2 regions of the Stenotrophomonas sp. YJH_SMC_17 genome follow, and region 2 is predicted to be linked to the other one. Evidence: riboswitches for the same ligand, from Rfam matches in the RefSeq annotation. Region 2 holds a riboswitch; the other holds the start of a gene.
The links. Region 2 has a riboswitch for glycine ahead of gcvP (aminomethyl-transferring glycine dehydrogenase). Riboswitches for the same ligand answer to the same signal wherever they lie in the genome.
Positions count from the first base shown of each region.

Region 1: another riboswitch for glycine. It lies ahead of AC5P8Z_RS10975 (trimeric intracellular cation channel family protein); the one in region 2 lies ahead of gcvP (aminomethyl-transferring glycine dehydrogenase).

Region 1 is NZ_JCAFUU010000003.1:269,176-276,834, forward strand. It holds gene AC5P8Z_RS10960 (DUF6616 family protein) at 54-392, shown strand; gene AC5P8Z_RS10965 (hypothetical protein) at 505-762, shown strand; gene AC5P8Z_RS10970 (3-deoxy-7-phosphoheptulonate synthase) at 1,058-2,131, shown strand; gene AC5P8Z_RS10975 (trimeric intracellular cation channel family protein) at 2,343-2,960, opposite strand; glycine riboswitch at 3,045-3,148, opposite strand; glycine riboswitch at 3,162-3,251, opposite strand; gene AC5P8Z_RS10980 (GIY-YIG nuclease family protein) at 3,292-3,567, shown strand; gene AC5P8Z_RS10985 (hypothetical protein) at 3,712-4,128, shown strand; gene AC5P8Z_RS10990 (nuclear transport factor 2 family protein) at 4,197-4,628, shown strand; partial or broken gene AC5P8Z_RS10995 (hypothetical protein) at 4,632-5,086, shown strand; gene AC5P8Z_RS11000 (NAD(P)/FAD-dependent oxidoreductase) at 5,170-6,450, opposite strand; gene AC5P8Z_RS11005 (NYN domain-containing protein) at 6,574-7,353, shown strand; gene AC5P8Z_RS11010 (hypothetical protein) at 7,388-7,579, opposite strand; gene AC5P8Z_RS11015 (glutathione S-transferase family protein) at 7,659-7,659, shown strand, end outside.
Region 2 is NZ_JCAFUU010000002.1:299,003-306,661, forward strand. It holds gene gcvP (aminomethyl-transferring glycine dehydrogenase) at 1-2,061, opposite strand, end outside; glycine riboswitch at 2,124-2,226, opposite strand; gene AC5P8Z_RS06435 (multidrug effflux MFS transporter) at 2,528-3,754, shown strand; gene AC5P8Z_RS06440 (siderophore-interacting protein) at 3,894-4,790, shown strand; gene AC5P8Z_RS06445 (hypothetical protein) at 4,859-5,251, shown strand; gene AC5P8Z_RS06450 (M2 family metallopeptidase) at 5,379-7,343, opposite strand.

The DNA of each region.
Region 1 (7,659 bases), on a different contig from region 2:
GCAGGTTGCCGGCCGCCTCCGCCCAACTTCGTAAACCTCAAGGAAGAACCACCATGTCGCACACCTTCATCGAGCTCTATACCGCCACGCCTGCCTGGACCACACTCCCGCCCGAGCAGCGGAGCGCTTTCTTCGCCCGCATCGGAGCCGGCATGCAGCAGTTCGATCCAGTCCGCATCACTCCGCTGGCGATGGGCCGCATTGCCGCGGGCGTGCCGCACAGCAGCGATGCGCAGTTCTATGCGGTCTGGCGCTGCGCGGGCCGCGAGGAGGTCGATGCGCTGATGGCTGGCATTGCCGCTACCGGCTGGCATGAGTACTTCACCACCACCCATGCGGCAGGCGCGATGGACAGCATGGCCCAGCACCTGGCCGACCTGGCCGCCTTGTAGCAGGATGGCAGATGCCGGTGGATGCCGGTCCTCGGCATGGGGGGGCACATGCGCCTGTCACCCGGACGCGGTAAACAGTGCATTCCCCCTGTCATCCGCGCGGAAGTCGATCATGCAGAGCACGCTCCAGATAACGCTGTACGGCCCGCTTGGCGACACCCCGGCACTGCAGCTGCCGGAGGCGGAAGGGCCGTCGGTGGCCATCCCTGAGCCCGTCCTGCGGCGGCTGGTGTCCGACCTCTACACCGCCCGGTCCCTGCTCAACCCGGAACAGCTGGAGGAAGCGCGGCAGGAACTGGGCCGCGTGCTGGAGCGTTGGGCTGACATCCATGAAGGCCTGCTGCTGGACGTGGAAGTGCATGGCAAATGAGCGACTTCGCGTGCCAGCTGCCGCAGGGATGCGCCGGGCGGGCCCCACGCTGCACCGCGTGCCCAGTTGCGGATGAAACATTTTGCACTGCGCAAAAGCTGTGCTATCAATACATCCCATGAACGCAGCCCCCACCAGCTTTTACTGGTATTACTTTCCGAAGCCACTGGCGGAGGAAGGACTGCGCTCACCCTGAAGAAAGCTTCAGACGCATTCCCGAAAGCCGCCAGCGAACCTGGCGGCTTTTTTCATGTCGCCACGCTGGGGACCCCCAACGTTCCGGAGATCTCCCCCAATGCCCCCGCACACCGACGACCTGCGTATCCGCACCATCGAACCCCTGACACCGCCGGCCCAGCTGCTGGCGATGCTGCCCTGTGACGATGAAGCCTCCGACACCGTCAGCGCCTCGCGCGCGGCTCTGCACCAGATCCTGCATGGCCGTGATGACCGCCTGGCCGTGGTGGTGGGCCCGTGCTCGATCCACGACCCGAACGCCGCCATCGAGTACGCACAGCGCCTGAAGCCGCTGCGCGATGCGCTGGCCGGCGAACTGGAAATCGTCATGCGCGTGTACTTCGAGAAGCCGCGCACCACGGTGGGCTGGAAGGGCCTGATCAACGATCCGGACCTGGATGGCAGCTTCAGGATCGACAAGGGCCTGCGCATCGCCCGCGGCCTGCTGCGCGACATCAACAAGCTCGGCCTGCCCGCCGGTGTCGAGTTCCTTGACGTGATCTCGCCGCAGTACATCGCCGATCTGGTGGCATGGGGTGCCATTGGTGCGCGCACTACTGAAAGCCAGGTGCATCGCGAACTGGCGTCGGGGCTGTCGTGCCCGGTCGGCTTCAAGAATGGCACCGACGGCAACGTGAAGATCGCCGCCGACGCGGTGGGTGCCGCTTCGAATCCGCATCATTTCCTGTCGGTGACCAAGCAGGGTGGCACCGCCATCGTTTCGACCACCGGCAACCCGGATTGCCATGTGATCCTGCGTGGCGGCAAGCAGCCGAACTACGACGCGGGCAGTGTGGCCGAGGCCTGCCAGGCACTGGCCAAGGCCAGGTTGCCGACGCGCCTGATGATCGACGCCAGCCACGCCAACAGCCTGAAGAACCCCGAGAACCAGCCGAAGGTGATCGAGGACATCGCCGTTCAGTTGGAAGACGGGGAACAGCGCATCGTGGGTGTGATGATCGAGAGCCATCTGGTGGGTGGCCGCCAGGAACTGGTGGAAGGCCAGCCGCTGGTCTACGGGCAGAGCATCACCGATGGCTGCATCGACTGGGACACCACCGTGACGGTGCTGGAGCGACTGGCTGCGGCCGTGCGCGCCCGTCGCGAAGTGAAGGTGTCCGAAGCGGCCTGATGAAAGCCGCCTCACGGCGGCACGAGTGTGGATGGCGGCCAGCGCCTGCGGGGGTGCGGCCGCGATCAGGGCCGGTCGGAGTTGGAGACCGGCCCATCTGCACCGGCGATGCGCCTGGCGCTGCGCATGAGCGACAGCGCCAGGTACATCGCCGGGGTGGTGCAGGGCGCGAAGGGTAGCGCCGGGCCATGCCCGGCGAACACGCTATCGTTCAATGCACTTCGTCGTGATACACGAACTTCGGCATTTCCCAACGGTAGTGGATCGCCAGCAGGCGCAACGCGAAGCCGCCGCCCAGGCAGCACAGGATCGCGGTGGCGTCGGCCACGCCCCAGTGCAGCAGCAACAGGTACGCCGCGCCGGTCAGCAACGCGATGATCGCGTACAGCTCCTTCTGGAAGATCAGCGGCACCTCGTTGCAGAGGATGTCGCGCAGCACGCCGCCGAACGCGCCGGTCAGCATGCCGGCGATCAGCACGATCGGCATCGCATGGCCCGCTTCGCGCGCAATCGAGCAGCCGATCAGGGTGAAGGCGATGAGGCCCAGGCCATCGAGCACAAGGAAGGTACGGCGGAAGTGGTGCATCCAGCGAGCCACCCATGTGGCGATCAGCGCCGCGCACACGGTGAAGCCCAGGTACTCGGGATGCTTCACCCAGCCCAGCGGATAGTGGCCGAGCAGGATGTCGCGCAGCGAACCGCCTCCGAGCGCGGTGACGCAGGCGATCATGACCACACCGAACAGGTCCATGCGGCGGCGGCCGGCGGCCAGGGCGCCGGTCATGGCTTCGGCGGAAATGGCGATCAGGTAGATGATGGACAGCAGCATGGGGCAGGCTCCGGGCGCGGTGGGGCCGGCCATGCGCCTATACCGCCACTGCCTGCGCAATGACGGGATGACGATGACCGGTGCCGCTCCCGCTGTCCTTTTGCCTGAGAGTTCAGCGGCGTAGGCCGCGTGCCCCTTCGGCGGATCGTCCCGGGCGTGCCCGGTGACCTCTCTCCAGCTCGGCGAGTCGAATGCATGGTTGGTGGGATTCCAGCCCACCGGCCTGAGCGATCATGGGAGCCTGCGCCTTCGGCGGGCGCCAGCACGGCGCCTCTCTCCTGCATTCGGGCGCCAGTATATCCGCTGCAGTGCAGCACGGCATAATCCGGCCATGGCCCCGTCCCTCCGCCCGTGGTTCCTGTACCTGCTCGAATGCCGCGACGGCAGCTTCTACGCCGGTATCAGCACCGACGTGGACGCGCGTTTCGCCGCCCACCAGGCCGGCAAGGGCGCCCGCTATACCCGCGCCCGGCCGCCGCTGCGCATCCTTGCCGTGCGCGAGTACCCGGACCGCGCCGCCGCCTCGCGCGCCGAATGGCAGCTCAAGCAGCAGCCGCGCGAACGCAAGCTGGCCTGGCTGCAGGCGCCGGATCCCGCGCTTCTGTAGAGCCGAGCCCACGCTCGGCTTCTGTTCCGTCTGCACGATGCGGGGCCCGGGCATGGACTGGGCTCTACGGTAGATCCACGCCGTGCGTGGGTAGGCCTTGTCCATGCCATGATCGCCACACCCATCGACACATGGATCCGTCCGATGAAGAACCGCGGGATACTGCTGTTGGCTGCCTGCGTGGCCCTTCTGGCCTGCACCCAGGAACCACCCCCACCGCCACTGCAGCAGGGGCAGATCGGCACCGCCGCTGAGCTGGCAGCGTATGGCCCGAGGACACCCGAACCGATCCACCTGCGTCGTGACCGGGTCCCTCCCGATCTGATCGATCTGATCCCGTTCGCAGAAAGGTGGGGGATCGGCGATGACGTGCTTCGCAACGAAATGCAGGAGCGCGCCACTGACGCGGAAAAGCAGGCATTGGCGGATGCGCTGGCGGGGCGCCATGCGCGCATCACCACCTGGTTGGACAGCTTCCCGCAGGGGCAGCCCATGTCTGTAGAAGCCGCTGCGTTCATGTACATGCAGCTGGGCACCGACGAAATGGGCCTGATGCCGTAGATCCACGCCATGCGGGGATGCGGCTTGCACATGCCATGATCGCCCAGCCCTCAGCCCTGGAGACCCGGATGTCCACGATCGCCCTGTTGTTCGCCCTTTCCGCAGCCACAAGTCCTGCCGCCGACCCAGCCACCCTCGCGGCCATCGAAGCCACCTGCCACGACTACGTCGATGGCCAGCTGGAAGCCGACCCGCAGCGCGTCGCCCGTTCCCTGCATCCGGACCTGGCCAAGCGCGCGGTGCTCGGCGATACGCCCGACGAGCGGCTTGGCCTGCGCCGCATGTCGAAGGAGGAACTGGTTTCGCTGACAAAGCAGGGCGCGCTGAAGACGCCGAAGGATCAATGGGACCGTCGCTGCACGGTGCTGGACTTGACCGGCAACGCGGCCTCGGTGTGGTTGGAAACCCCATGGTTCGTCGATTACTTCCACATGGGGCGCTTTGACCAACGCTGGGTCATCGTCAACGCGTTGTGGTACCCGAAGCCGAAGGCACAGTGAGCGATGCGTGCCGCCGGCAAAGCATGGATCTCCGTCGTCGTGCTAATCGCCGGCATCGCGCTGCTGCCTGGCCTTCTGTACCTGCTCGGGCTGACGCTGGCCGAAGGCCGGCCGCAGCCGGCAGACCGTGTGCCGAGTGGTGTGGCTGCGTGCACCAGTGAACCACGAACGGGATACCAGACGGTGGACCCGTGGCGTTTCATCGCCCGGTTCTTCGACAAGGCCGTGATGAAGAAGAAGGTGCCTGAAGTGGAGCGGGAGACCTTCTGGATTGCCCGACGCCACCTGTGGCGGCAACCGCAGCAAGACATGCTGCGCTGGCATCTCAGCAGCACCGCATTGACGATCTGGATCACCCGGCATTGGAGTACCGCGCAGATTGCCGACACCGCGAGAGAAGAGGGTTTCTGCCGGGCAGGGTCGAAACGGCGGGTGCGGGCGGCCCGATGAGGAGGTAGAGCCACGCATGGCGTGGAACTACTGCAACAAGGGGTCAGAGCCCTTTCCTGCGGAAAGGGATCCGACCCCGTTGCGTGCAGCCCTACCGCTTCGGCCGCCGGTCGTCGCGGTCATCACCGAAGATGATGCGTGCGCTGCGCTGGTAGCTCCAGTACGCCACCGCCCAGTTCAGCAGCACCACGATGCGGTTGCGGAAGCCGATGAGGAAGAACACGTGCGCGGCCAGCCAGAACCACCACGCCAGTACACCGGACAGCTGCAGGCGGCCCAGGTGCACGATCGCGGCCATGCGGCCGATCGTGGCGAGGTTGCCATAGTCGGCGTACTTGAACGGACCGGGTTCGGGCTTGCCGTGCAGGCGAGCGCGGATCACCTCGGCCACGTACTTGCCCATCTGCTTGGCCGCGGGCGCCACACCGGGCACCGGCTTGCCATTGGCCTGGCTCAGCGCGGCCAGGTCGCCGGCCACGAACAGCTCCGGGTGACCGGGCAGGGTCAGGTCCGGTTGCACCTGTACGCGTCCGGCGCGGTCCAGCGGCACCTCCAGCGTGCGCGCCAGCGGTGAAGCAGCCACGCCGGCGGCCCACACCACGGTGCGCGCCGGCACGAACTGATCGCCGAGCGTGAAGCCGTGGCTGTCGATGTCGCTCACCGGGGTGCCGGTCAGCACTTCCACGCCAAGCTTTTCCAGCTGCCGGCGCGCCTTCAGCGAAAGCACTTCCGGGAACGAGGACAGTACGCGCGGACCGGCTTCGACCAGCCGCACCTTGGCACTGGCCGGGTCGATGTGGCGGAATTCATTGCGCAGCGTATGCCGCGCGATTTCAGCCAGGGTGCCGGCCAGCTCGACGCCGGTAGGGCCGCCGCCGACGATGGCGAAACTCAGCCACGCCGCCTTCTTTGCCGGGTCCGGTTCGGCCTCGGCGCGTTCGAAGGCCAGCAGCAGCTTGCGGCGCAGCGCGATGGCATCGTCCAGTGTCTTCAGGCCGGGCGCGTCATCGGCCCACTGATCGTTGCCGAAGTAGGCGTGGGTGGCGCCGGTGGCCAGCAGCAGGCTGTCGTAGTCCAGCGTGCTGCCGTCGGCCATGCGTATCTGCCGGGCCTGCTTGTCGATGGCCACCACTTCGCCCAGACGGACTTCCACATTGCGCTGGTGGCCGAGGATGTGGCGCAGCGGTGCGGCGATATCCGGCGCGGACAGGCCGGCGGTGGCCACCTGGTACAGCAGCGGCTGGAACAGATGATGGTTGCGGCGGTCGACCAGGGTGATGCGTATGCGTTCGCGGGCCAAGGCACGGGTGGCCCAGAGACCGGCAAAACCGCCGCCGACAACGACCAGATGCGGAACGCGCTCACGACTCATCGACTCACTCCAGTGGGGGCATTGGGGGAAGCGCCTGGCATCTTCGCACGCTGACCGCCTGTCACGTCAGCGCCCGCGTGGATCGGCGATACTCGGGTTCAGGCAACCGCCCTTGAGGAGCCCATGAGCGAACCGGAAAAGCGCATCGCCCTGTTGATCGACGCCGACAACGCGCCGGCCTCGAAGATCGACGAGGTGCTGGCCGAAGTGGCCCGCTACGGCGTGGCCAACGTGCGCCGCGCCTATGGCAACTGGAAGAGCCCGCGATTGAAGGGCTGGGAAGCCGTGCTGCACGAATACGCGATCCGGCCGATCCAGCAGTTCGCCTACAGCAAGGGCAAGAACGCCTCGGACATGGCGATGGTGATCGATGCCATGGACCTGCTCTACGCGCGCAACCTCGACGGCTTTGCCATCGTGTCCAGCGATGCGGACTTCACCCCGATGGTGATGCGCCTGCTGACCGATGGCGTGAAGGTGTATGGCTTCGGCGAGAAGAAGACGCCGGAACCATTCGTCAACGCGTGCTCGAAATTCACCTATCTGGAGGCACTGGGCCAGACCCACGCCAGCGTGCCGGATGCCGAACAGGCGTCCAGCGAACAGGCCTCGAGCGAGCCGGTGGCCAACGACGATGCGCGGCCGCGCAAGAGTGGTGCGGAAATGCGCAGCGACTCGCGGCTGGTGAAGATGCTGCGTCGCGCGGTGTCCGCGGCCGAGGGTGAGGATGGCTGGTCGCACCTGGGACCGGTCGGCAGCCAGATCGGCAACCAGGCCTCGTTCGACCCGCGCAACTACGGCTACGGCAAGCTCAGCGATCTGCTGGCGGCGATCGGCCTGTTCGAACTGAAGAAGGACGGCAAATCCTCCTACGTGCGCGCGCTGCCGAAGAAAAACCGCTAGTGCCGGCCGCTGGCCGGCACATCACCCAAACGGGTCAGATCACCCGTGCTTCCGAATTCGCATAGCCGTCGGCGAACCCGGCGGCGAAATCCTCAACGCCGTTGAAGGCCAGCAGCAACAGGCCCGCACACAGCAGCAGATTGCGATTGGAGCGGCGGTAGCCCAGCACCAGCATCCCCAGCCCTGCTGCCAGCAGAACGTAGTTCAAAGCATCCCATGCAGTCACGTCGTCTCTCCCTGTGGATGGGCGTATCGTAGCGCTTCCGCGCCACCGTGGCGCGCCGCTGCAGGCAAGGAAATCCGCAA
Region 2 (7,659 bases):
CTTGGCCACGCCGACCAGGGCGTTCATGTTGGCGCCGTCGGTGTACACCTGGCCACCGTGCTGGTGGATGATCTCGCAGATCTCGACCACCTCTTCCTCGAACACGCCGTGCGTGGACGGGTAGGTGATCATGATCGCGGCCAGGCGGTCGCTGTACTTCTCGGCGTTGACGCGGATGTCTTCGACGTCGACGTTGCCGTTGGCATCGGTCTTGGTCACCACCACCTTCATGCCGCACATCTGTGCCGAAGCCGGGTTGGTGCCGTGGGCCGAATCCGGGATCAGGCAGATGTCGCGGTGGCCTTCGCCGCGCGAGCGGTGGTAGGCGCGGATCGCCAGCAGGCCGGCGTACTCGCCCTGCGCGCCGGAGTTCGGCTGCAGGCTGACCGCGTCGTAGCCGGTGCATTCCACCAGCATCGCTTCCAGCGTATCGATCAGTTCCTTGTAGCCCAGCGCCTGGTCGGCCGGCACCAGCGGGTGGATCTGCGAGAACTCCGGCCAGGTCACCGGAATCATTTCGGCGGTGGCGTTGAGCTTCATGGTGCACGAGCCCAGCGGGATCATCGTGCGGTCCATCGCCAGGTCCTTGTCGGCCAGCGAACGCAGGTAGCGCAGCAGTTCGTGCTCGCTGTGGTGGGTGTTGAACACCGGATGGGTCAGGAACGCGGACTGGCGCAGCAGGCCGGCCGGCAGCGCGTCGGCGGTGCTGGCGTCCAGCGCGTCGACGTCGGCCTGGGCACCGAACACCGCAGCCAGCGCAACCACGTCGGCGCGGGTGGCGGTCTCGTCCAGGCTGATGCCGACCGAGTCGCTGTCGATCGCGCGCAGGTTGTAACCGGCAGCGCGTGCCTTGACGTGGATCTCATCGGCGTGCACGCCGGTGACATGCAGGGTGTCGAAGAAGTCGCCACCGACCTGCACGCCGGCATTGCGCAGCGCTGCGGCCAGGATCGAGGCCAGGCGATGGGTGCGGCGGGCGATGCGGGTCAGGCCTTCCGGGCCGTGGTAAACGGCGTACATCGAGGCCATCACCGCCAGCAGCACCTGCGCGGTACAGATGTTGGACGTCGCCTTCTCGCGGCGGATGTGCTGCTCGCGGGTCTGCAGGGTCAGGCGGTAGGCCGGGTTGCCCTGGGCATCGACCGAAACACCGATCAGGCGGCCCGGCATCGAACGCTTGTAGGCATCGCGGCAGGCCATGAACGCCGCATGCGGGCCACCGAAGCCGAACGGCACGCCGAAGCGCTGGCTGTTGCCGACCACGATGTCCGCGCCCCATTCGCCCGGGGCGGCCAGCAGGGTCAGGGCCAGCAGGTCGGTAGCCACGGCCACCAGGCCGCCACGTGCGTGCACGGCATCGACCAGCGCCTTGTAGTCGCCCACCTGGCCGAAGGTATCCGGATACTGCAGCAGCAGGCCGAAGGCTTCCGCATCCAGCGCTTCGGCCGGGGTGCCGACACGCAGCACGATGCCCATCGGCTCGGCGCGGGTGCGCAGCAGTTCCAGCGTCTGCGGATGCACGGCGTCGTGCACGAAGAAGGTGTCCGACTTGGACTTGGCCGAGCGCTTGGCCAGGGTCATCGCTTCAGCAGCGGCGGTGGCTTCGTCCAGCAGCGAGGCGTTGGCGATTTCCATGCCGGTTAGGTCGGCACACAGGGTCTGGAAGTTGATCAGCGCTTCCATGCGGCCCTGCGAGATTTCCGCCTGGTACGGGGTGTAGGCGGTGTACCAGGCCGGGTTTTCCAGGATGTTGCGCAGGATCACGTTCGGCGTGTGGGTGCCGTAGTAGCCCTGGCCGATGAAGCTGCGCAGCACGGTGTTCTTGTCGGCGATGGCACGGATCTTCGCCAGTGCCTGCACTTCGGTCATCGACTCCGGCAGCGCCAGCGGCGCCGGCGACTTGATCTTGGCCGGCACGATGGCATCGGTCATCGCATCCAGCGACGCGTGGCCGACGACATCGAGCATCTGCGCGATCTCGGCGTCGTTGGGGCCGATGTGGCGCTCGACGAACGCGTTGTGGTGCTCGAGCTCACGCAGGGAAGGGGTGTTCTGGGACATGGCGAAGGATCCGTCAGGAAAGGGCACACGCACGGGCACAAGCCGCCGGTCGGCGGTCTGCGGGGCGCCCCTCTGTCCTTTTGCCTGAGAGTTTAAAAGCGCGGAAAACCGCAGCTTCGTGCCCCTTCGGCGCCGGATCGAACCGGTCTCTCCAGAGTTGTGTTACGGGTGGTATCGGGCCTGAGCGATTACGGGCGTTGCGCCTTCGGCAGCGGTGTTCCGCTTCTCCCACCGTGTTGCCCGCCGATTATAGCCCCTTGCGGGCCCGGCCAGCGGCTGCTGGTCGGTGCCGCCGCGCCTGAATGGCCGATGGCCCGGCCGTGCGTTTTGTGCAGTGCTGCATGGCGTCAGGCGCAATCCCCACCTATGATGGGCGGATACCCGAATTCATCTGGCGTCGTCCCCGTTGCTGCGGGACCGGCGCCCGCCGTGCGTGCCCCGCACGGACCTGCCGGACGCTGCCTCCATGACCGCCGCTGTTGCCCCCTCCACCCGTCGCATGGCCCTGCTGCTTGCCGGCCTGGCCATGTTCGGCCCGTTCTCGATCGACACCATCTTCCCGGCGTTCCCGCAGCTGGCCCAGCGCCTGGCGGTGGACGAGGTGGCGGTGCAGCAGACCATCAGCGTGTACCTGCTGTTCTACGGCCTGATGAGCCTGGCGCACGGCCCGCTGTCCGATGCCTGGGGCCGCAAGCGGGTGATCCTCGGCGGTCTGGTGGTGTTCGTCGGTGCCTCGGTCGGCTGCGCGCTGTCCACCGACCTGCCCACGCTGCTGGCGTTCCGCGCGCTGCAGGGCCTGTCGGCGGGTGTCGGCATGATCGTCGGCCGCGCGGTGATCCGCGATCTCTACCATGGCCATGACGCGCAGCGGCTGATGAGCCAGGTGTCGATGCTGTTCGGCATCGCCCCGGCCATCGCACCGATCATCGGCGGCTGGATCCTGCTCAGTGGTGCAGGCTGGCCGCTGATCTTCTGGTTCCTGGTGGTGTTCGCACTGGTCCTGCTTGCGGCCACCGCGCGCTTCCTGCCGGAAACCCATCCGGTCGAGGCGCGGGTGCCGCTGTCGCCGCGCGTGCTGCTGCGTGACTACGTGCGCATCGGCTTCAACCCGCGCTTCCTGCGCCTGGCGCTGGCCGGCAGCATCGGTTTCGGCGGCATCTTCCTGTACATCTCCTCGGCGCCGGTGTTCGTGATGCAGCACCTGCATCTGGGCGAGGGCGGTTTCGCCTGGTTGTTCATTCCCACCATCGGCGGCATGACCACCGGCTCGTTCCTGTCCGGGCGCATGGCCGGGCACACCACGCCCACACGCCAGGTCGCCATCGGTTTCAGCCTGTGCGCGCTGTCGGCGCTGCTGAATGTCGGCTACGTGGCGCTGTCGCCGCAGTTCGTGCTGCCGTGGGCGGTGCTGCCGATCTTCCTGGGCGGCATGGGCATGTCGCTGATCTTCCCGATCCTGGCCCTGGCGGTGCTGGACATGTACCCGCACCAGCGTGGCCTGGCGTCGTCGCTGCAGGCCTTCGTGCAGCTGATGATCAGCACGGTGGTGGCGGGCGTGGTGTCGCCGCTGCTCAGTGCCAGCCCGCTGCACCTGGCGCTGGGGCAGGCCGCGTTCTTCGCTGCTGGCTTCGTGTTCTGGTACTGGGAACACCAGCGTGAACGCGCAGCGCAGGCAGCCTGCACGGGCCATTGAGCAGCGCGCAGGGGTAGGGCGGGCCGCGATGCCCGCAACGCTTGCGACGAGGAACGACCGGACTAGGCTGACGACTCCAGCCAGCCGGTGCGTGGATGCACGACAGCCAGCCGATCCGATGTCGTTGCATGAGGTTCCCATGGCTGCGCAGCAGACCTACCGCCTGTTCGAGGTGGCGCTGAAGGAGCGCCGCGTTCTTTCCCCTTCCCTGGACCGCATGGTGTTCACCGGTGCCGACGTGGCGCGGATGAAGACCGAAGGCCCGGACCAGCGCATCAAGGTGTTCTTCCCCTTGCCCGGCCAGGACGTCCCGCAGGTGCCCAGTGGCGAGGACTGGTACCCGCGCTACCGGGCGTTGCCGGACGACCAGCGTCCGCCGATGCGCACCTACACCATCCGCCAGCTGCGCGCGGAACAGTGCGAGGTTGACGTGGATTTCGTCCTGCATGGCGAGACCGGGCCGGCCTCGCGCTGGGCCATCCACGCCCGCCCGGGCGACCGCGTGGTGCTGCTGGCCCCCGATGCCGACTGTACCGACAGCAGCGAAGGCTGGGAGTGGAAGCCGCCGGCGGATATCGGCCAGGTGCTGCTGGTGGCGGATGAAACCGCGCTACCAGCGGTGGCCGGCATTCTCGAGGAACTGGCCACGCTGGCCGATCCGCCACGCACGCTGGCGCTGCTGGAAGTGGCGCACGCCGGCGATGCGGTGCCGCTGAAGGCCCCGGAAACGGCCGAGCTGGTCTGGCTGCCACGCGGGCAGGCGACCTACGGGCAGCCTCTGTTGCAGGCGGTGCAGGCGCGGCTGACAGCGGCCTCGAGCGTGGGCGCAGGCGACGAACTGGAAGAGATCGACATTGACGCGCAGATCCTCTGGGAACAGGCTGATGCCAGCGTGGCCGGGCCGCTGTATGCCTGGGTCGCAGGCGAGGCAGGAGCGGTGATGGCGATCCGTCGCCATCTGGTCCGCGACTGCGGGCTGGACCGCCGCGCGATCACCTTCATGGGCTACTGGCGGCACGGCAAAGTGCTGGACTGAGGGGTGTGAAGCGGCGTGGCGGGCGGGGTGCGCTATCCTTGCGCCCCCTTTCGCAGCGGTACCGCACCATGTCCACCAGCTCCAAGACCCGCCGCGACCAGCGCCGTCGCCAGGAAAAGCAGGCCGCCAACAAGGCTGCCGCGCAGGCGTCGCCGGTGGAACCGCATGCCGAACTGCGCGATGCACAGCGCACCCTGCTGGCCGGTGTCGTGCGCCGCGACGGCGAATGGGTGCTGGGCATGGATGGCCGCATTGCCGGCCACAGCGAGAGCGCTGCGCAGGTGCTGGCGCTGATCATGCAGGCCGGTGAGCTGCACGAACGCAATGGCACGCCGGTACGCCTGATGTACTCCGACGCACTGCGCGATGCCGCACAGGCCGAAGCCAAGGAGAAGGGCCAGACCTTCGAGGAATTCAAGGCCGAGCTGGCCGCGGCGATGGCGGCGAAGAAGAACAGCTGATCGCGCCGAATCTGTAGAGCCGAGCCGTGCTCGGCTTGCCGTGCGCAGCACGGTGGAAACGCAGCCGAGCATGGCTCGGCTCTACAACACGGAGAAGGGGCGGATCCGTGCGGACCCGCCCCTTCTTTCATTTCGCCGCCGGCGCCGCGTTGGCCTGCCAGCCGCACATCTGGCCTGCGTTCTGCTGCTTCAGCCACTCGTTGACCGGTGTGAAGTACTCGATCATCGGGCCGGCATCGAGCTTGTCGGTACCCGTCAGCTCCTTCAGCGTGGCCTGCCACGGCTGGCTGGCGCCCTTGCTCAGCATGGCCCAGTACTTCTGGCCGGCTTCCTTGTTGCCGTAGAAGGTGCACTCATGCAGCGGTCCCTTGTAGCCGGACGCGTCGCACAGGCCCTTGTAGAACTGGAACTGCAGGATGCGCGCCAGGAAGTAGCGGGTGTACGGGGTGTTGCCCGGCACGTGGTACTTCGCGCCCGGATCGAAGAATTCCTCGCCACGGGTGCTGGCCGGGGCCACGCCCTGGTACTTGGCCTTAAGGTCCCACCACGCCTTGTTGTAGTTGTCGGCGGTGATCGAACCGTCGAACACGCCCCAGCGCCAACGGTCGATCATCAGACCGAACGGCAGGAACGACACGCCCGACAGCGCCATGCGCATCTGGTTGTTGATGACCGCCTCGCGGCTCTCGGTCGGCGCGTCGACCAAGCCGATCGAGCTGAGGTACTTGGGCGTCATCGCCAGCACGATGGTGTCGCCGATCGCTTCATGGAAGCCATCGTTGGCACCGCCCTGGAAGAGCGGCGGCAGCGGGTTGTAGGCCAGGTCGTAATAGATGTGGCCCAGCTCGTGATAGATGGTGGTGAAGTTCTCTTCGTTCGGCTTGATGCACATCTTGGTGCGCACGTCGCCTTCCATGTTCATGTCCCAGGCGCTGGCGTGGCAGACCACGTCGCGGTCGTCGGGCTTGATGAACTGGGTTTTCTCCCAGTACGACTGCGGCAGCGACGGCATGCCGAGCGACACGTAGAAGTCCTGCGCGCGCTCCGTCATCTGCTTGGCGGTACGGAGTTCGGCCTCACGCTGCGCCTTGTACTGCGCGGCCACGTTGGCATCCTTGCCGGCCTTGGCCAGCGCGGCGCTCAGGTTGGTCTGGTACTGCTTCTCCAGTGCCGCGGTGATGTCCAGGCTGCCGGCGCCCGGGTAGGGTTCCAGCTGGTCCCACAGGTTCGACCAGTCCTGCTGCCACATGTTGCCGAGCAGGTGCGCCGCGATCAGGCCATTGCCCACTTCGGCCTTGTCCTTGCCGTAGGTCTTGTCCAGCTTGCCGCGCGCGTAGCAGTGCAACTGTTCGTACATCGGCTTGACCTGTTCCCACAGGCGGTCGGTTTCCGGGCCGATCTGCTCCGGCGGCATGTCATAGCCGCTGCGCCACATCTGGCCGGCATCGGTGAAGCCCATGCCCTTGGCGCCTTCGTTCACCAGCCCGACGAACTTCTGGTAGTCGCCACGCATGCTCTTGGTGGTGCTGTGCCAGCCCTGCCATGCATCGAGCTGCTTGTCGTAGTCGCGGCTGCGCGCCAGCACCTGCTCCAGCTCGCCGAGCTGGCGGCAGGAGTTCGGATCATTGGCATCGGTGCAGTACTTGCCGGCACCGTAGCTGCCTTCCATGCGGGTGGCGATCTGGGTCAGCTCGGCCAGCTTGGCCGGGTCGCGCGGCGCCGGCATCGAGGACATCAGCTTCAGCAGGTGGATGGCGCGCTTGCTGTCCTCGCTCATCGGCTTGCCATCGAATTTGGCAGCCTGTTCGATCCAGCTGTTGAGCTGGGTCAGCGAGCGCTCGTTGGCCTTGGCCGCGATGCGTTCCGAATCACTGTTGATGTAGGTGGAGGACAGCCACTGCGCCGAGGTCATCTCCGGGTAGGCGGCCTTGAATTCGGCATTGATGCGGGCCACGAACTGGTCCGCGGTTTCGCCGGCCGGGGCGCTGCTGCTGGCGGTATCGGTGCCTGGGGTGGGTTCCTTTTTGCAGGCGACCAGGGCCAGCGTGGCGGCGGCGATTGCCGAGGCCAGCAGGAGATGACGGTGTTTCACGGGCGGTCCTTGGGTGGTGAACGACGGCCGAAGGCTAGTGGGCAGTCGCTGCCACCGCAAGTGGCGGAAGTCGGCCGGGCGGCGCCCGGCACCCGCAGAGGCCTTCAAGCAAGCGCAACGTCAACTTCAAAAGCAACGATTCCATGGTTTGGCGGGGCGGTGTGGGCTTGCAGGACACGCCGTAAACCCGTCCATGGGGGCTCGATGGCGCCATCCATGGCGCCAACGGTCCTGCAAGCCCACACCTCCCCACCTCCGACAGATTCCGTGTGCTGTGGGTAGGTGTCGACCTTGGTCGACACATCTGTCAGGTATC